Regions from separate parts of the Rhizobium sp. YAF28 genome, predicted to be linked through region 3. Evidence: predicted binding sites of a transcription regulator. Region 3 holds the regulator's gene; each other region holds the start of a gene.
The links. Region 3 encodes LexA, which represses DNA repair genes until DNA is damaged. Its sites were predicted from a motif close to TGTTCNNNNTGTGTTCNG; they were not measured.
Positions count from the first base shown of each region.

Region 1: a site for LexA is predicted at 3,238-3,255, ahead of AB4Z13_RS14025 (ribonuclease T2 family protein). Genes of this name have one in related genera too.
Region 2: a site for LexA is predicted at 2,665-2,682, ahead of AB4Z13_RS09475 (ImuA family protein). Genes of this name have one in related genera too.

Region 1 covers NZ_JBFRCX010000005.1:335,862-342,323, forward strand. The annotation lists gene AB4Z13_RS14015 (metalloregulator ArsR/SmtB family transcription factor) at 1-558, opposite strand, end outside; gene ettA (energy-dependent translational throttle protein EttA) at 717-2,366, opposite strand; gene AB4Z13_RS14025 (ribonuclease T2 family protein) at 2,475-3,212, opposite strand; gene AB4Z13_RS14030 (alpha/beta fold hydrolase) at 3,383-4,330, shown strand; gene AB4Z13_RS14035 (DMT family transporter) at 4,327-5,283, shown strand; gene AB4Z13_RS14040 (CaiB/BaiF CoA transferase family protein) at 5,328-6,462, shown strand, end outside.
Region 2 covers NZ_JBFRCX010000003.1:372,647-379,108, forward strand. The annotation lists gene AB4Z13_RS09465 (error-prone DNA polymerase) at 1-244, opposite strand, end outside; gene AB4Z13_RS09470 (Y-family DNA polymerase) at 241-1,788, opposite strand; gene AB4Z13_RS09475 (ImuA family protein) at 1,700-2,644, opposite strand; gene AB4Z13_RS09480 (metallopeptidase family protein) at 2,807-3,244, shown strand; gene AB4Z13_RS09485 (DUF1737 domain-containing protein) at 3,247-3,453, opposite strand; gene AB4Z13_RS09490 (HpcH/HpaI aldolase/citrate lyase family protein) at 3,453-4,358, opposite strand; gene AB4Z13_RS09495 (hypothetical protein) at 4,472-4,702, shown strand; gene AB4Z13_RS09500 (VOC family protein) at 4,812-5,231, shown strand; gene leuD (3-isopropylmalate dehydratase small subunit) at 5,367-5,975, shown strand; gene AB4Z13_RS09510 (pyridoxal-phosphate dependent enzyme) at 6,038-6,462, opposite strand, start outside.
Region 3 covers NZ_JBFRCX010000006.1:123,854-130,315, reverse strand. The annotation lists gene gltA (citrate synthase) at 1-32, opposite strand, end outside; gene AB4Z13_RS15170 (ComEC/Rec2 family competence protein) at 374-2,749, shown strand; gene lexA (transcriptional repressor LexA) at 2,730-3,455, opposite strand; gene AB4Z13_RS15160 (VOC family protein) at 3,651-4,538, shown strand; gene kdsA (3-deoxy-8-phosphooctulonate synthase) at 4,535-5,383, shown strand; partial or broken gene AB4Z13_RS15150 (methyl-accepting chemotaxis protein) at 5,397-6,462, opposite strand, start outside.

The DNA.
Region 1 (6,462 bases), on a different contig from region 3:
GGCATCGACGCCGATCGCCCGGCGATAACGGCCGGCGAGAAGCTCCAGCATGCGGCCGGTGCCGGTGCCGAGGTCGAGCAGGGAATCGATCGGATTGGCCCCGAGCAGCTTGATGACGGCCGCATCCACCTCCTCGTCAGCAGCATGCAGACGGCGAAGCTCGTCCCATTCGGCGGCGTTGCGGCTGAAATAGGCCTGCGCCCGCTCGGCACGCTGGCGCTTGACGGACGCCAGACGCTCGCCGTCACGCTGGACGACAGGATCGTTTTCGGAGACATGCTTCAGCAAGGCCCGTACCAGGGCAGCGGCCTTGCCCTCCTGCGCCAGCCGGAAATAGGCCCAGGCGCCTTCCTGATAGCGGTCTATCAATTCCGCTTCGCCAAGCAGCTTCAGGTGCCGGGAGATACGGGGCTGGGATTGGCCGAGAATTTCCGTAAGATCTGTCACGGTGAGATCGCCCGCCGCCAGCAGCGCCAGCAGCCGCAGGCGCGTCGGTTCGCCGGCCGCCTTCAAGACGTCCACCAGCGCATCCAGTCCAAGCCTTAGGGGTTCGCTCATATTCTACCCAATCAAGATATAAAGATATCTTTATGTGATTTGGATAGCCGAGGCAAGCGGCATTTTACCGATTTGCGAACTTGCCTGTGGTGATAACGACAGCAGACATCAAAAAAGCCCCGGACCAGCCGGGGCTTTCGAAAAGCGCAAAGAGCCGATCAGCGCGTCAGGCGCTTGTGGGCCTGGCTGCCCGGGTTCAAGGCGTCGGGGCCGAGGCGGCGGACCTTGTCCTGCTCATAGTCCTCGAAGTTGCCTTCGAACCATTCGACATGGCCCTCGCCTTCGAAAGCGAGGATGTGCGTGGCCAGACGGTCGAGGAACATGCGATCGTGGCTGATGATGATGGCGCAGCCGGCAAATGCTTCCAGCGCGCTTTCCAGAGCACCCAGCGTTTCCGTATCGAGGTCGTTGGTCGGTTCGTCGAGCAGCAGAACGTTGCCGCCGGCCTTCAGCATCTTGGCAAGGTGAACGCGGTTGCGCTGACCACCCGAGAGATTGCCGACCTTCTGCTGCTGGTCGCCGCCCTTGAAGTTGAAGGCGCCGCAATAGGCACGGGAATTCATGTCGAACTTGCCGAGCTTGATAATTTCGGCGCCGCCGGAGATTTCCTCCCAGACGGTCTTGTTACCGTCGAGAGCATCGCGGCTCTGGTCGACATAACCGAGATGCACGGTTTCGCCGATGCGGACCGATCCAGCATCCGGCTTTTCCTGGCCGGTGATCATCTTGAACAGCGTCGTCTTGCCGGCGCCGTTCGGGCCGATGATGCCGACGATGCCGCCCGGCGGCAGCTTGATCGACAGGTCGTTGATCAGCGTGCGGCCCTCGAAGCCCTTGGTGATGCCTTCCATTTCGATGACAATCTGGCCGAGACGCTCGCTGACCGGGATGATGATCTGCGCGTCGCCGGGACGCTGCTTCTCGGCGGCCTCCACCAGTTGCTCGTAGGACTTGATACGCGCCTTGGACTTGGCCTGGCGGGCCTTCGGGCTGGAAGCAATCCATTCCTGTTCGCGGCTGATCGCCTTCTGGCGGCCTGCCTCTTCGCGGTTTTCCTGCAGCATGCGCTTGGCCTTGGCGAGCAGGTAAGCCGAGTAGTTGCCTTCGTAGGGGATGCCACGGCCGCGATCGAGTTCCAGGATCCAGCCGGTGACGTTGTCCAGGAAGTAGCGATCGTGGGTGATCATCATCACGGCGCCCGGATAATCGCGCAGATGCTTTTCGAGCCAGGCGATGGTTTCGGCGTCCAGATGGTTGGTCGGTTCGTCGAGCAGAAGCAGATCCGGCTGCGACAGCAGCAGGCGGCAAAGTGCGATACGGCGACGCTCACCACCCGAAAGGCTGGTGACTTCGGCGTCGCGCGGTGGGCAGCGCAGGGCTTCCATTGCCATCTCGACCTGGCTTTCCAGATCCCAGAGGTTCTGGCTGTCGATGATGTCCTGGAGCTTTGCACCCTCGTCCGCCGTCTCGTCGGAATAGTTCATCATCAATTCGTTGTAGCGCTCGAGCACAGCCGTCTTGGAGGCAACGCCTTCCATGACATTCTCAAACACTGTCTTGTTCGGATCGAGTTTCGGTTCCTGTTCCAGGTATCCGACCGTCGCGCCTTCGGCGAGCCAGGCTTCACCGGTATATTCCTTGTCCTGACCGGCGATGATGCGCAGCACGGTGGACTTACCGGCGCCGTTCGGACCCAGGATACCAATCTTGGCATCGGGATAGAAGGAAAGGTGGATATTCTCGAGGATCTTCTTATTGCCATAGGCCTTGTTGAGGCCGGACATATGATAGATGAACTGGCGTGCCATGCTGGGATGCTCCGGGCGGAAACTTGAAATCGTGGCCGCTATGTAGGCGAAACCACGCCGTCGGGCAACGCCGAAACCCCGTTTCGTCGGGATTTCGGCATGTTTCCGTCAGAAGCCGGCTGCATCCACAATGCCTTCGTCACAGCCGAAGGAAGTCTGCCCTGCCCCCTGGATGAGGCCACCGAGGCCCTTCTCCTTCGCTTGAGCCGAAACGGTATCCTGCGAAAGCCCGATCGTCAGTTCGCTGATCACGCGCTTGTTGCCGACGCGCCGGCAGCTCATCTTCACCCGGTCGCTGGCACCTGCGCCGAAGCTCTTGTCGAAGGCCGCCTTGATTGCATCGGCCTTCAGCGTCTTGCCGACATTGGCGGCAAAGAGATCACGCACGGCCGAAGCATTGAGATCGCCCATCAGATGAATGGCGGTGGCGAAATAATCGTCGGCACTCATTTTCGTGCAGGTGCCGTGCTTGATCCATTCATGCCGCTCGAGCGCCGATTGCGTGCCGGGCATCGCCTTGTCGAGCGCACTCTTCGTCTCGGCCGAAAGGTTCACCGCCGGCAGGCTCATCCACTGGCCGTCCTTGTCGGCGGCTTTCTGGTCGGCGGATACGTCACAATAGTCCTTCCGCATCGGCCACAGACCATGGAGAGAAAAGTTGGTGGCGTCATAGCGGTCGCCGCTCTGGCTGGCGCATTCAGCCTTCTTCTGGTTGGTCTGGCAGAATGCCGGCTGCCAGCTTGCCGCAAGGATGAACCGTGTGCGCCCGCTTTCCTGTGCGGATACGGAAACGACTGACGACAGCGAAAGGAACAGGATGGAAACCGAGAGTAGAAACTTGCCCATTATTAGCCCCGAAATAGCTCCGACAAAGAACAATACAGGAACAAACAAGCATGAAGCCGAAGTTTGCGCAACCCTGAATCGCAGGGGCAAGCATGCTTTTCTTATGTATGAGCGAAACCGCAATATTGCATTTGCCTTGATATCTGGTCTTTTGGGCGTGGGAGGAATGCATGTTTTCCGAGACATTGCGGCTGCAAAACGCCGCGGCTTCGCTTGCCTATCATCACCAGCCCGCCGTGGGGCAAGCGCGCGCCATCCTGATGATTTCACACGGTCTTACCGAACATTCCCGCCGTTACCGCCGCTTTGCCGGGGCCATGGCGGCAAGCGGCTACCATGTCTATGCGCATGACCATCGCGGCCACGGCGAGACAACGGCCGATGATGCGCCGCTCGGTCGCTTTGCGAGACGCAACGGTGTTGAGAGTGTCATCAGCGATATCGCCGCCATGCACACCTTTGCCACGGGCCGTCACCCGGGCCTGCCCGTCATTCTGCTCGGTCACTCCATGGGCGGCCTGATCGCGCTGAATGCAGCCGCCGATCTTCCCCGCCGTTTCGCAGCCCTTGCCGTCTGGAATTCGATTTTCGCCGTCGGTCTCTCCGGCCGCGCTGCACAGGCGATCCTCCTTGCCGAACGCATGCTGAAAGGCTCGGACGTGCCGAGTGACATGCTGCCGAGGCTGACATTTTCCGCCTGGGGCAAATCCGTTCCCGATCACCGTACGGAATTCGACTGGCTGTCGCGCGATCCGGCCGAGGTCGACGCCTATATTGCCGATCCGCTTTGCGGCTTCGATGCTTCGGTGTCGCTCTGGCTCGATGTCTTCGCCCTCACCTTCCGCGGCATCGAAAAGGAACGGCTCGAGACCCTGCCGAAGAACATGCCGATCCATCTGGTCGGCGGCGGCAAGGACCCGGCAACCAACAATGGAAAAGCCGTGCTCTGGTTGTCAAAGCGTTTGAAAAGCCGAGGCTTCTCCCGTATCAGCACTGAGATATATCAGGACATGCGACATGAAACGCTGAACGAGATCGGCGCGGAAACGGCAATTGCGGATTTCGCCGGTTGGTGCGACGAGGCAATCCGCGGTCCCGAGCGAAAGGACCTGAGATGACGAGCCTGAGTTCCACCCGCCATCCCGCCTCATCCGAGGTGACGTTCGGCTTGCTTTTCATGCTGCTCTCGGTGCTGATCTCGCCGCTGATCGACATCTTCTCGAAGCTGGCGACGACAACCATCTCCTCCACTGAAGTGGCCGGCTTCCGCTTCGTCATCCAGGCGCTCACAATGCTGCCTTTCATCTTCCTGCGCGGCGCAAAGATCCAGTTCTCGCTGAAGCAGAGCTGGTATCATGCCATCCGCGGCGCGATGGTCACCATCTCGATGATCTGCTTCGTCACAACGCTGAAGGTCATGGCGGTTGCCGATGCCATCGCTATCTTCTTCGTCGAGCCGATCATCCTGACGATCCTCGGCAGCATCTTCCTGAAGGAAACCATCGGCTGGCGCCGCTACAGCGCCTGCGCCGTCGGTTTCCTGGGCGCCATGCTGATCATCCAGCCGAGCTTCGAGCAGGTGGGCTATATCGCCCTGCTGCCCGTCGTCAGCGCCTTCTGCATCGCCGTCTTCGCGCTGATGACACGCGTGCTGTCACACCGGGAAGATCCCTGGGCCATGCAGTTCCAAACCGGCCTCTGGGGCATCTTCTTCTGCACCGTCATCCTGTTCTTCGGTTATGGCAGCGGCTCCGACATTTTCGACACGACCATGCCCGATCTTCCCGCCTTCGGCTACTTGCTGGGTACGGGCATTGCCGCAGCGATAACGGGCATTCTCGCGGCTTACGCTTATCGCGCCGCCCCGGCCTCCACGCTTGCGCCGCTGCAATATCTGGAAATCGTCTCGGCCACGGTCTTTGCCTGGCTGGTATTCGCCGATTTCCCGGACGCGCTGAAATGGCTCGGCATCCTCATCGTCATCGCGTCGGGCCTCTACATCATCTGGCGCGAGCGGCGCTTTGCTTCCAAACCCGTATCCGATACATCTGAGGCAACGAGGGCGCCCTGAAATCCGCCGCCCATAGGAGGAATTGGGAGGAATTTGGGAGGAACATGACGGAAGACGTGAAGAAGAAGCCGCCGCTTGCGGGCATTAGGGTGATCGAGCTTGCGCGTGTGTTGGCCGGCCCCTGGGCGGGGCAGATGCTGGCCGATCTCGGCGCCGATGTCATCAAGGTGGAAAACCCTGATGGCGGCGACGACACCAGGCATTGGGGGCCGCCCTTCGTCGAAGGCGCGGATGGCGAAAATCTCTCCGCCGCCTATTATCATTCCGCCAATCGCGGCAAGCGCTCCGTCACCGCAGACCTGAAAAGCGAGGAAGGCCAGTCGCTGGTGCGCCGCCTCGTCGCCACCGCCGACGTGCTGATCGAAAACTTCAAGCTCGGCGGCCTCGTCAAATACGGGCTCGACTATGAGAGCCTGAAAGCGATCAATCCGCGCCTTGTCTATTGCTCCATCACCGGCTTCGGCCAGACCGGCCCCTACGCCAGTCTCGCCGGCTACGACTATATCGTCCAGGGCATGTCGGGTTTCATGTCGATAACGGGCGAACCAGATGGACAGCCGATGAAAGCGGGTGTCGCGATTGCAGATATCTTCACCGGCATCTATGCGGTCTCGGCGATCGAAGCTGCCCTCATCCATGCCCTGAAGGCGGGCGAAGGCCAGCTGATCGACATGGCGCTGCTCGATGTGCAATCGGCAATTCTTGCCAACCAGAACATGAATTATCTGGTTTCCGGCCGCGCGCCAGTGCGCCTCGGCAATGCACATCCGAATATCTCGCCCTATGAGGTCGTGCCGACGGCTGACGGCTATCTCATTCTCGCCGTCGGCAATGACGGCCAGTTTCGCCGGCTCTGCACGATCCTCGGCCTCGTCATCGCCGATGACGAGAACTTCGCGACCAACAAGGCACGTGTCGCCAACAGAGATGCAGTGCGCCGGATGGTCTCCACCGAAACGCTGAAATGGCAAAAAGCCGACCTCCTGAAGGCTTGCGAGGACAACGCCGTCCCGGCCGGCGCCATCAACACGATCGAAGAAATGTTTGCCGATCCGCAGATTGTCGCGCGCGGCCTGCGCATCGATCTGCCGGATGCCGCAGGCACGATGATCCCGGGTGTGCGCACGCCGGTCGTGCTATCGGAAACGCCGCTGCGTTACGAACGGCCGAGCCCGCGCC
Region 2 (6,462 bases), on a different contig from region 3:
CCGTTTTTCCCTTCTTCTTCGCCTCGGCTAAAATCGCATCCCTGTTCCTGTATCTCTCTCTGAGCTGTTCTGCCTGCGCATGAGCCCGCACTACACCGGCAACCGAATTCCGGTCCGCAATGCCGAGACCGCCGAGCTTCAGCCAAGCGGCCTGCACGACCATCTCTTCAGGCTTCGAAGCACCTTCCAGGAACGAGAAATTCGTCTTCGCACCGATCTCGAAAAATGCGGGTTCGGGCCTCATGCAAAGACCCCCTGCATGAACCAGCGAGGATCGGGGTTCTCACCGTAGAGACCCCGGCGATAGATCCAGAAGCGATGTCCGGCCTCATCCTCGATCCGGAAATAGTCTCGCGCTTCGGCATCATCGCCATCGATCCACCATTCCATGGCAATCCGTTCAGGGCCTTCGCTCCTCGCCACCTGATGCTGCAGGCGACGCCAACGGAAAGTCTGCGGCGCACCATCAGGCACTTCGGCAAATGCGACCTCGACTGGCTCCGGCGTTGCAAAAAGCCGCAGCGGACGCTCCTCACGAAAAGGCAGCGCATTGCCCTGTTCCGCTTTCCGCCGGGCCGGAAGGCTCTCCATTGCCGGCACCGTGATCACGGCGCGCTCCGGCACATGGCTCTCGCGAAGCTGGAAGCTTTGCAGGCAGTCCGAACCAAGCCGGGCCGCGACACGGTCGACAAAACTCGAAAGCGAGATCTCCCCCTGCCGGTCGCCCTCGAAATCGCCCTGCGCCTCGTTGAACGGGTCATGCCGCAGCACGTTCAGGCGCAAGATCTCGAAACCATAGCCGGCATCGATATCGTCATAGATCACCTGCAACCGCTCGGAAAACAGCCCGGCAATGAGCTTCGGTTCACGAAGCGGCCGGGAGGCACCGACGGAAATGCGGAAAACCCTGCCGTCGACACGAAACAGCACCAGTTCGAACACCCGGCCGCCGGCACCGCGCGCTTCCAGGGACGGTTTTAGCGACACGGCGACCTGTCCGGTAACCGCGAGGATCTGCTCTTCCGTGCCGATCGGCTCGACCAGACGGCGTTCGGATGAGAGGCTAGCGACAGGAAGCCGGGGCGAGATCGGTTCTTCCTCACGGCCGAGCGCCTGATCAAGGCGCAGAAGCAGCGTTGGCCCGAAGCGGCGGGTCAGCGGCGACCGCGGCGCATGAATGACGTCGCCGACATATTTGAGGCCGAGTTTCCTCAGGGCATCAACGGTCTGGCCCTCCAGCCGCAAGGCCGCGACAGGCAGCGGCATCAGCATGCGCTCCATCTCTTCATCCTCCACGACGCCGCCCTGCCCGAAACGGGAGACGGCTGAGGAAAGGCCCGGCGATGAGGAGATCGCACCCCGCACATCGAGCCCCATATGGAAGAGCCGGGACAGAATATCCTTGAGAAGCGCCTCCTCACCGCCGAAGAGATGGGCGCAGCCGGTAATATCGAGAAACAGCCCGTCCTTGCCGTCGAGCGCCACCATCGGCGTATAGCGGTCGCACCAGTCGGCGATCCCTTCCAGTAACCGTCGATCGGCTGCTGGATCCTCCTCCAGGACATCAAGCGCCGGAAACATGGCGCGCGCTTCGGCAACGCCCTGTTCCTTCTTCAGCCCCAGCTTCTCGGCGAATTCATCCAGCGCTGTCAGCCGCATGGCATTATTGAGCTTGCCGGAACAGACGAGGGGTGCCGCTTCAGGACGCCCTTTCGAACGCCAGGACAGGCCCCATCGCCTGCGGGCGATACGGTCCGTTGGCAGATGCGGAAAGCTGAGCGCCAGAATGCGCTGACTGTTCGCTTGGAGGCCGAGCGAAGCTTGGCTCGTCGACGGGGAAAAATTCGCGTTCATGGGGGTTCCACTCCAGAAGAAAGGAGAGCGGGGCCGGATTGCGGCTCTTCTCCAGCGTGAGACGGAAAATCGGATTGCCGATGCTGCCGGAAAATTTTGATCCATCCGGCAACGACCGCAGATCAGACGGCGCCGGCTCGACATGCAGACGGAAGACAGCGCTGCTCGCCTCCTCCTCCCCGGCCTGGCGGACGAGAAAGAGCGGACGGCGGACGGCGCGTGCCCTGAGACTGAGCCGGCGGCTTTCGGTCAGGCCGAAATGCAGGGGATTGCCGCGCACTTCGAAGACGACAACCGAGAAGGCAGCACTTTCGATGGCCGCTTCCGCCAGCCAGAGCGCATCCTCCAGCTTGCGCGGCGCGGCATGGAAAAACCTTTCCGGCTTCAGCCCGAAATCCTTCAGCCCCGGAGCATAGGGACGACCCGCCTCCAGTGTGCCGACGGCATCACCGATCCAGAGCAGCGGCAGCAACCTGCCGGTATCCTCCTCGTGCTTCTGCAGTCGCGCTGCAATAGCCATCGCCAGTCCACTCGCCGTCCCTGCATCACCGGAACTCGCCGCGCGGAATTCGGTAATCGCATCGAGCTGAAGGCCGCCTTCCAGCGCTTCATCGAGTGCTTCCACCCCGAAGGGGAGGTGTGGCAGCATACACTCCTGCCGCCGCTTGCGTCCTTCCGCCAGGGCTTCCCGTTCCGCCGCGGCAAGCGCCGGCGCGGGTTTTCCCTCCAGTCGGGCAATGGTTTCGCGGAGCGCAAAAAGCCGCTCGCGCGCCAGGGCGGTCTGCGCCATGGCGTTCTCTCCATTCGTCTTGTTCCTGTTATGTTCTTATAGATTCCAGAGCTCTAATGAAGAGTCAACAATCATTTCATAAGAATTTATTCCTGCCTTTGATTCCGCACTCGAAAATCGGCGATAAAGGTTCTATATGGGCCGGCAAAGGAAGGAATACTTATGGCCCGCATAGACCAGAGCGATGATTGGCGGGACCGCCATGCGCCGGCGATCAGCACCTTCGAGTCGCTGGCAATGGAGGCCTACAGTCATCTGCCGGACGAATTTCGCAAGCTGACGACCAATCTGACCATCGAAATCGAAGACTTCCCCGACGACGAAGTTTTTGAAGATATGGCGCTGGAAACGCCCTTTGACCTGCTCGGCCTTTTCGAGGGCCGCGGCATTTCGGAGCGCTTTACCGTGGAAACCGGCGAGATGCCGAACCGCATCCGCCTCTATCGCCGTCCGATCCTCGATTACTGGGCCGAAAACGACGAAACGCTGGGTGACATCATCACCCATGTGCTGATCCATGAGATCGGCCACCACTTCGGCCTCAGCGACGATGACATGGAGCGCATCGAGGCGAGCGCCGAAGAGGCGGCCGAACGTTAAGCTTACTGCTCAGACAGTTTCATGTCCGGGTGATAATCCTTGCCCTCGACATCCTTGACGACGGCCTGGCCGCACTGCATCTGGCCGGTCGCAGCATTGAAGCCATAGCTGGGCGAGCCGGACAGAGACCAGCCCTTGTTCAGTGCCGTCGTGACCTTGTGGCAGAAGGAAGCGTCGTCGGGACCAGTCAGGAAGCGGTAGAGTTTCATCAGGCGGGCTTTCTTGCAGAAATCAGGTGCGCTTTATGGACCAGAGCTTCGGCCTGGACAAGATGCAGCCGCTCGATCATCCGCCCGTTCGCATTGATCACGTTGAGCCCCTCGGTCGCCGGATCAGCGAAAGCGGCAATGATGGCTTCCGCCTCCGCAATCTCCTCCGCGTCAGGCCCGAAATGCGCGTTGGCGGCTGCAATCTGCGCCGGATGGATCAGCATCTTCCCTGCAAAACCCATGGCGCGGCCCTGCCCGCACTCGGCATCGAAACCTTCGTCATCCCGGAAATCGTTGAAGACGCTGTCAAGCGCATCGAGCCCATAGGCCTTGACCGCCAGAACGACCTGCATCAGCCAGGGCACGAGATAGGTCCGCCCCGACTGCGGCAAGACGCCCGTTTCCTTGCGCAGGTCGTTGAGGCCGACCACGAGGCAATCGAGCCGCGAGCCCGGCGTGCGGCCGGATTCGGCGATCGCTGCAGCATTCAGCACGCCACGCGGCGTCTCGATCATCGCCCAGATGCGCAACTCCTCCGGCGCATAGGCCTCGGCAAGCAGATCGCTGACAGCCATTACATCCTGTGGCTCATCCACCTTTGGAAGCAGAACGGCATCGGGCGAAAGCGCCTTGACCAGTTCCAGATCCGCCAGTCCGAATCCGGATGACAAAGAATTGATACGGATGATCCTTTCCTTGCCCTCAAGCGGCGACCCGGCAAAAAAGGCCTTCAGATTGTCGCGCGCTTCCGCCTTCCTCTCGGGCGCGACGGAATCCTCCAGATCGAGAATAACCGCATCGCAATCAAGGGAATGGGTCTTTTCAAGCGCACGCGCATTGATGGCGGGTACGCTCAGCACCGAGCGGCGCAGACGCAGGGAACGAAGAGGTGGTGTTCGGCTCATGGACCATTAGTGCCAAGCTTCGCAAAGCCCGGCAAGACAACAAAAAGCCACGCTTGGCTTGCAGAGAGGAAAAAGAAGGACCACATTCCTTTCCGTAGAAAGGTTTCAAACCAATGCAGAACATTCGCTCCATCTTCTTCATGCTTGCCGGCGCCACCGTTTTCGTGGCCATGCTGCTTCTCACCTTCTCGGTCACGCTCGCCGTTGGCGGCATCCTGACCGTGCTCATGGTCGGCCGCGCCCTTTCGATGAAGATGAAGCCCGCTCCCGTCCGCGCCCGCGCCGATGGTAAGCGCGAGATGCGCATCTGGAACGACGGCCGCGGCACGATCATCGATCTCTGATCATTTTCTCTGAAAATTCTGACCGACATTGTCGGCTCACGTTCCCATGCTACGTCCTTGAAGCAGCCAGGCATTCAGCCGGCACTTTAAAAACGAATGGAGGACGAGCATGGATGCAACGGAGAACAACCAGACCAAGATGCCGCCGGTCAAGAACGGCCTGCTTCCCTATCTGACGGTCGACGGCGCGGTAAAGGCTGCGGAATTTTACAAGAAAGCTTTCGGCGCTGAAGAAGCCTATCTCGTGCCGGTCGACGAGAGCAGCCGCACGATGCATGTGCATCTCTATATTAATGGCAGCTCGCTCATGCTGTCGGATGCCTATCCGGAATACGGCCATCCCTTCAAAGGCCATGAAGGTTTTGCCATCCAGCTGGTGATCGACGATATCGATTTCTGGTGGAACCGCGCAGTGGCCGCCGGCGCCGAAGTCGTCATGCCGGTCGAACTGATGTTCTGGGGTGACCGTTACGGCCAGCTTCGTGATCCGTTCGGCGTGCTCTGGGGCCTGAACGCACCGTCCAAGTAAAGGGACACGCGCAATCGGCAGGCCGCGCGAAACACCGCGTGGCCACCATCAACGAAAGATTCTTCTTCATTTCGGCGGGAAACTGGAATAGATGCAAAGTCAGAAAGTACGTTTTGCTGAAATGGAGCATAGGTCATGGATAAATTCGTGAAGCTCACGGGCGTTGCAGCCCCTCTGCCGGTCGTCAACATCGACACCGACATGATCATTCCGAAGGACTATCTGAAGACCATCAAGCGCACCGGCCTTGGCAAGGGCCTTTTCGCCGAAGCCCGCTACAACGAAGACGGCTCCGAAAACCCTGATTTCGTGCTGAACAAGCCGGCTTACCGCGAGGCAAAGATCCTGGTTGCCGGTGACAATTTCGGCTGCGGCTCCTCGCGCGAACACGCTCCATGGGCGCTGCTCGATTTCGGCATCCGCTGCGTGATCTCCACCAGCTTCGCCGACATCTTCTATAACAACTGCTTCAAGAACGGCATCCTGCCGATCCAGGTCAGCCACGAAGACCTCGACAAGCTGATGGACGACGCCGAGCGCGGCTCCAACGCCATTCTGACGGTCGACCTTGAAAACCTCGAAATCACCGGTCCGGACGGCGGCTCGATCAAGTTCGATCTCGACGAGTTCAAGCGCCACTGCCTGCTGAACGGCCTCGATGATATCGGCCTGACCATGGAAAAGGGCAAGGCGATCGACGAGTTCGAAAAGAAGAACGCCGCTTCGCACCCCTGGGCCGCCTGAGCCTCACCAAATTGCTTTGAGATCGAGCCGGGCTTTCGCCCGGCTTTTTCTTTGTCCGGATCTCAGAGAAACTTTTCTCTCCAGACGCTGAGCTTTTCAAGCGACACGCCGATACCGCCGCAAACTTCGATCAGCGGATTGTCGAAGCGCGACAGCAGACCGGCATGCACATCGGCAACGGCAAGTGCGGCACCACAGGCCGGTTCGACCAGGATGCGCTGCGCATCGGCAAATTTCAGGCAGGCGGCCACGGCATCGGCATCGCTGACGAGAACACTTTCGATCGGGTGATGCTTCGGCAGATCGAAGACATGCTGCGCCACCTGCCGCGCGCCGAGCGAGGTGGCAATCGATGTAATGGCCGGCAGCGAAATACGCTCATTGGCCTTGAGGCTTGCATGAAATGATGCAGCTCCTTCCGTCTCGACGGCAATGACAGGCACGTCCGAAAGCCCGTTCCGCTTCAGCCCCTCGACGATGCCGGCAA
Region 3 (6,462 bases):
CCGATTTTGATTGTAGCGCTTTGATCCGTCATGCTGATCCTCCGGGGTGGCGGTGGCGCCGCAAAAGCGCCATAAGGGTTAAGCGTCCTAAGCGATAGCTATATGATCGCGAAGCTAATGCCAAGTTACCGTGATGCCATTTTGTGCATCGCGGCATCATCTTTTAGGCAGTGCAGCGATGAGCTAAATGCATATCAGAACACCATGATTTGACTGGATTTTTTGCTCCCGCGAATTTTCCTCTTATTTCAATCGATTATTGTTTGCTCGTTTTGATTTCAGGTTGCATTCTGCCGGTATCCGGGGGCGGGTCCAGGCGATCATGGCGGGGATAGAGACAAGAGAACGACAAGAGCAATCCATTGATGAAAAGATGGATTTTGCTGGCATTGCCCCGCGCGCCATTGTGACGCAATCGGCTCGGACCCAGGTTGCGATCCCATTTCGATGGCGATTGGTGACTGTTGCGAAACGATACGTCGGGTCGTCGATGCGTATGGCCACCGAAGAGGCCGGCCACGGTCGCCTCATCCTCTTCTCTCCGGTCTTCCTTGGTGCAGGTGCCGCGACCTGGTTTCTGGCGGCCTCGGACTTTCCGGCCGTGTCGCTCGGTCTCTGCCTGCTTGTTCTCCTTATTGCCGTTGCGCTCTGCGGTTATGCCCGGACGAAACTGCAGGCGACGCTGCTTGCTCTACTTCTTTTTGCCGGTGGAATGCTCTCCGCGCAGATCGAAACATGGCGGGCAAAGACCCTGATCCTCGATTCAGCCGTAACGACAACGGTGACCGGCCGGATCGAACGCCGAGAAGGCGATGGCCAAGGGCGCTGGCGTTATATTCTTGACGTCACCGGTACGGATGCTCCTGAGATCAAGCGTCCGCCCGAACGCATCTCCGTGCTGGTCCGCGGAGCCGCCCAGCCGTTCGAACTCGGCGACGTCATCGAGGGCAGGGCACGTCTCACGCCTCCGGCGGGGCCGGCGCTCTCCCACCTCAATGATTTTGCCTTCAGCGCCTATTTTGACGGCATCGGTGCCAACGGCTTCTTCTATGGAGTACCCAAGAGGGTTGCGGAACAGCCGGAGCGATCGAACTCGGTCGGTGAGGCAATTCTGGAGTCGCTCTACCGCCTGAGAAGCGGCATCGGCGATCGGATTCGCTCCACACTACCCGGCGACACCGGGGCTTTTGCCGCCTCCCTCGTCACGGACGAGAGACGGGCGATCTCGGATGAAACGACGGAGGCGCTGCGGCAGTCCGGCCTTGCGCATATCATCGCGATCTCCGGCCTCAACATGGCGCTTTCCGCTGGCATCTTCTTTGTCGGGCTGCGCGTCATTCTCAGTCTTTTTCCCGGCATTGCCCAGGCGTGGCCAACCAAGAAGATCGCGGCGGCCGGTGCGCTTGCTGCGGTGACGGCCTACTATCTGATCTCGGGTTTTGCCGTCTCCGCCGAACGCGCCTTCATCATGATGGCGATTATGCTGGTTGCGGTCTTCTTCGACCGGCCGTCGATCAGTCTCAGAAACGTGGCGCTATCCACTCTCGTGATCCTCGCGGTCTCGCCATCGGAGGGGCTAGGGCCGAGTTTCCAGATGTCCTTTGCCGCAACGCTTGCACTGGTCGCCGGCTACGACCTCTGGAAGGGGCGGCCGATGCGGGAGAATGCCTTTGCCAAGCTGCCGATCATGAAGCCCTTCTTCATGGTTGGTGGCTTCTTCGGTGGCGTTTTCCTGACGTCGCTGATCGGTGGTTTCTCGACGGCGCTGTTTTCGATCGAGCATTTCCACCGGCTGACTGCCTATGGCCTGCCGGCAAATCTCGCGGCCATGCCGGTCATCACCTTCATCGTCATGCCGGCCGGGATGCTGGCAATGCTGCTGATGCCGTTTGGTCTGGACGGCTGGCTATGGCCGGTGGCAGGCTTCGGGCTTGATCTGGTGATCACCATCGCAAAGGCAGTAGCGGGGTGGGGCGGCAACATAGATGTAGGCCGCTTGCCCGGCTGGTATTTCCCGACCGCCGTTTTCGGATTTCTGCTGCTGACCCTGCTCAGAACCCGGCTGCGGCACATGGGAACGGCAATTGTCGCGGTCTCGACGCTCGCTGTTGTCCTTCTTCCATCGGAGGCGATGCCCGATATCGCTATCTCCGAAGATGGCAGCCTGGTCGCTATAGTCGATGGAGAGGCGATGGCTTCGAACCGTGAAAAGCCGCCCGCCTTCATCTTCGAACAATGGCAGAGGGCCCTTGCCGTCGAAGAGCATCAGAAGCCAGTTATGCTTCAAGCTGCCAAGGCGCCCACTGCGCCTGATGGTCAAAGACTGCAACTGTCACCCGACCAACAGAATGAAGCCAGAGAGGCAATGAGACAGGCAGTCGCCATTAGCCCGCCGTCACGCTTCTCCTGCCTGAAGGGCGCCTGGTGCACCACTTTGCTCGTCAATGGAAAGAAACTGACCGTCATCGACAATGCTGCCTATCTCGGACCAGCCTGCGATACGGCTGATATTGTGGTGACCCCTGTCCGATTGCGCTTCGACCGCTGTCGTTCCGGCGCGCTGCTCTTTACCGGCGAGACGCTGCGCAAGACAGGTTCTGTCGAACTTCGATTCACCGATAAGGGAATTGAGGTCGCAACCGCATTCGACACATTGGGGCGACCCTGGATGCGCCACCGCGCCTATGATTGGCGCAGTAACACATTCGCAGACGCCAATCTGTCACCGGTCAGTGATAGCGGCGAATGAGGCCGACGAGCTTGCCCTGGACCTTGACGCGATCCGGCGGAAAGATGCGGGTCTCGTAAGCAGGGTTTGCTGCCTCGAGCGCAATCGATGCGCCCTTGCGGCGGAAACGCTTGAGCGTTGCTTCCTCGTCATCGACGAGCGCGACGACGATATCACCCGGATTGGCTGTGCTGCCATTGCGGATGATGACCGTGTCGCCATCGAAGATGCCGGCTTCGATCATCGAGTCGCCGCGAACTTCCAGCGCATAATGTTCACCGGAGCCAAGCATATCGGCGGGAACGGTGATGTCATGCGTATTGTTCTGGATTGCCGAGATCGGAACACCGGCGGCGATGCGGCCCATGACGGGAACGGAGACCGCATTGCCGTTATCGGCAGCGGGTGCTGGCTTCGCCGAGGCAGGAGGCGCCACGGGCTGGGGCTTGCCGAGGCTGCCCTCGATGACGCTCGGTGAAAAGCCGCGCCGAGGCTGCAGGCTCGGGCTGTAGGCTTCCGGCAGTTTGATGACTTCGAGCGCGCGCGCCCGGTTCGGAAGCCGGCGAATGAAGCCGCGTTCTTCGAGCGCCGTGATCAGCCGGTGAATACCGGATTTCGAGGCCAGATCCAGTGCGTCCTTCATCTCGTCGAAAGACGGTGGAACGCCTGACTCCTTCATCCTTTCATGAATGAAAAGAAGGAGTTCCTGTTGTTTGCGCGTGAGCATGGCGTCTCCCCAGTCTTGAAACAAATCCAGAACGGACACTATATGTTCCATATGTGTTCCGCAAGTAGCTAAATTTTCGTAAAACTTCTGTTCAATCTGTCGAGAATTTGATTTTTATCGCCCTTAGGCCTGTCTGGCCTTGTTTCACGAGACCTGCTGAAGCACATCTCCTTGTCACTGCTGGGAGAAGAACCGATGAGCCAAGACACGCTTCCGATCGATCATCTCGTTTTGCCGGTTACCGATATCGACCTTGCCCGCGAAAGGCTGGGCAAGCTGGGCTTTACCGTCGCGCCCGATGCCCGCCATCCCTTCGGCACGGAGAATGCCTGTGTTTTCTTTGCCGACAAAACCTATATCGAGCCGCTCGGTGTCGCGAGCGTCGAGGAGAGCGAGGTGACGGCACGTGAGGGCAATGTCTTCACGGCTCGCGATCAGGCTTTCCGCTTCCGCTGCGGCAGCGAGGGACTGTCCGCCATCGCCTTCGCCACCGCGGATGCAAAGCACGAACATGCTCGATTCGTGGAGGGCAGCATCAGTGCCGGTTCTGTGCTGCAGTTCGAACGCCCTGTGAAAATGCCGGATGGCACTGAGAGCATTGCCGGCTTCCGGCTCGCCTTCGCTGCCGACCTCCGGGCACCGGATTTCTTTCTCTTCGCTGTCGAGCGCATCAACCCGCTTCCTGCCGACCGCAACGTGCTGGAGACCCACGCCAATGGCGTGACAGGCATTGCCGAGATCGCTCTCGCAGCCCCCGAGCCGACAGCCTTCGGCGACTTCGTTCGCTCGGCGGCAAAAGCCGCTTCTGCTGGCGATACGAGTTTCGGGCTGGAGGTGCTTACCGGAAACGCAAAGATCAGCCTGATGACCCCGCAGGGGCTGGAGGCCTATTTCGATCTGGCGACGCCGGATATCGATCGCGGCCTGGGCGGCCGGGCAATCCTCTTTGCGGTTGGCGATCTGGCCGTGACAGAAGCGCATTTGGCTGCTAACGGGGTGACCTACACACGCAAGGGCAACCGTATTCTGGTGAAGCCCGCGCCCGGCCAGGGCGTGCTCTTCGCTTTCGAGGAAACATCATGAGCTCTACTACCAACTCCGTGGTGACGGTCGGCGAAGGCGCCGGCAAGGTCACTTTCTCCAATGCCGGGCGCCTGTCGCTGATTGCCGGCGCTTGCGAAATGGAAAGCCGCGACCATGCGTTCATGGTTGCCGGCACGTTGAAGGAACTGTGCGCCAAGCTCGGTATCGGGCTCGTCTATAAGACGTCTTTCGACAAGGCGAACCGCTCTTCCTTGTCGAGCAAACGCGGCGTCGGCCTTGAAAAGGGCCTGGAGGTTTTTGCCGATCTCAAGAAGGAACTCGGCATTCCGGTTCTGACCGACATCCACACTGAAGAACAATGCGCCGAAGTGGGCAAGGTCGTCGACATCCTGCAGATACCGGCCTTCCTGTCTCGTCAGACGGATCTCCTGGTGGCTGCGGCAAAGACCGGCCGCGTTATCAACGTCAAGAAGGGCCAGTTCCTGGCGCCTTGGGATATGAAGAACGTGCTCGGCAAGCTGAACCAGAGCGGCAATCCGAACATCTTGCTGTGCGAGCGCGGCGCTTCCTTTGGTTACAATACGCTGGTCTCCGACATGCGTTCCCTGCCGATCATGGCAGCAACCGGCGCCCCCGTTATTTTCGACGCCACGCATTCAGTCCAGCAGCCTGGCGGGCAGGGGGAAACCTCCGGCGGAGAGCGGCAGTTCGTGGAAACGCTGGCGCGTGCAGCCGTTGCCGTCGGCGTTGCCGGCATCTTTATCGAAACCCATCAGGATCCGGATAACGCGCCCTGCGACGGGCCGAACATGGTCTATCTCAAGGACATGCCGCGGCTTCTCGAGAAGCTTCTCGCCTTCGACGCGATCGCCAAGGCCGCCTGAACGGCAGGCAGCATCAGGCTGCCGCGCGGGACGGGCGCCTTTCCTCCAGTGCGAAGCGGGAGAGCATGCGCCCGAGATGGGACGCCTCGTTGCCGAGCTCCTGGCAGGCGGCGTTTGTCTCCTCGGCCATCGCCGCATTCTGCTGTGTCACCTGATCCATACGGTTGACGGCAGCGTTGACCTCGACGAGCGCGACCGACTGTTCTGAAGACGAGCGCACGATCGCTTCGGTCAGCGCCGTCACCTGCAGCACCTGGCGGTCGATATCGCCGAGTGCCTCGCCGGTGCGGTTGACAAGTGCCACGCCCGCGGAGACCTGCCGCGACGACGTCTCGACGAGAAGCTTGATCTCCTTGGCGAGATTGGCGGAGCGGCCGGCAAGCTCGCGGACTTCCTGAGCTACGACGGCAAAGCCTTTCCCTGCGTCTCCGGCGCGTGCTGCCTCGACGCCCGCGTTGAGCGCCAAAAGATTGGTCTGAAAGGCGATCTCATCGATGGCGTTGATAATATCGCCGATCCTGACCGCTGATTCCTCGATCTTCTCCATGGCGGTAACCGCTTCGCGAACGATCTCGGCGGAATGCGCGGCACTCTCCTTCGTGGCCAACATCATCGCATTGGCTTCCTGGGCCCGCTCCGAGGAGTTTTTCACCGTAACCGTGATCTGATCCAGCGCCGAAGCCGCCTGTTCGAGTGAGGCAGCCTGACTCTCGGTACGCTGTGCCAGATCAGTGGTGCTGAGTGCGATTTCGCGCGAACTGTCGCCGACCGTATTCGTGGCGGCATAGATGTCCTTCATGGCATCGGAAAGAATGATGATGCTGGTATTGAAGGTCTCGCGAAGCTTCTCATAAGTGTTGGCGAACTGCTCGTCGAGACGCACGGTCAGGTCGCCGCGTGAAAGACGCTCCAGGCCGGCGCTCAGGCTTTCGATGACGCGCTGGCGCGTGGCATTCTCCACGCTCTTCGATGCGTCGAGTTCTGCATCGCGGCGCATCTGTGCCTGCCGTTCCTCGTCCTGGTGCGCGCGGATGGCGTTCCGTTCTTCCGCCGATTCGCGAAAGACCGTGACTGCGCGC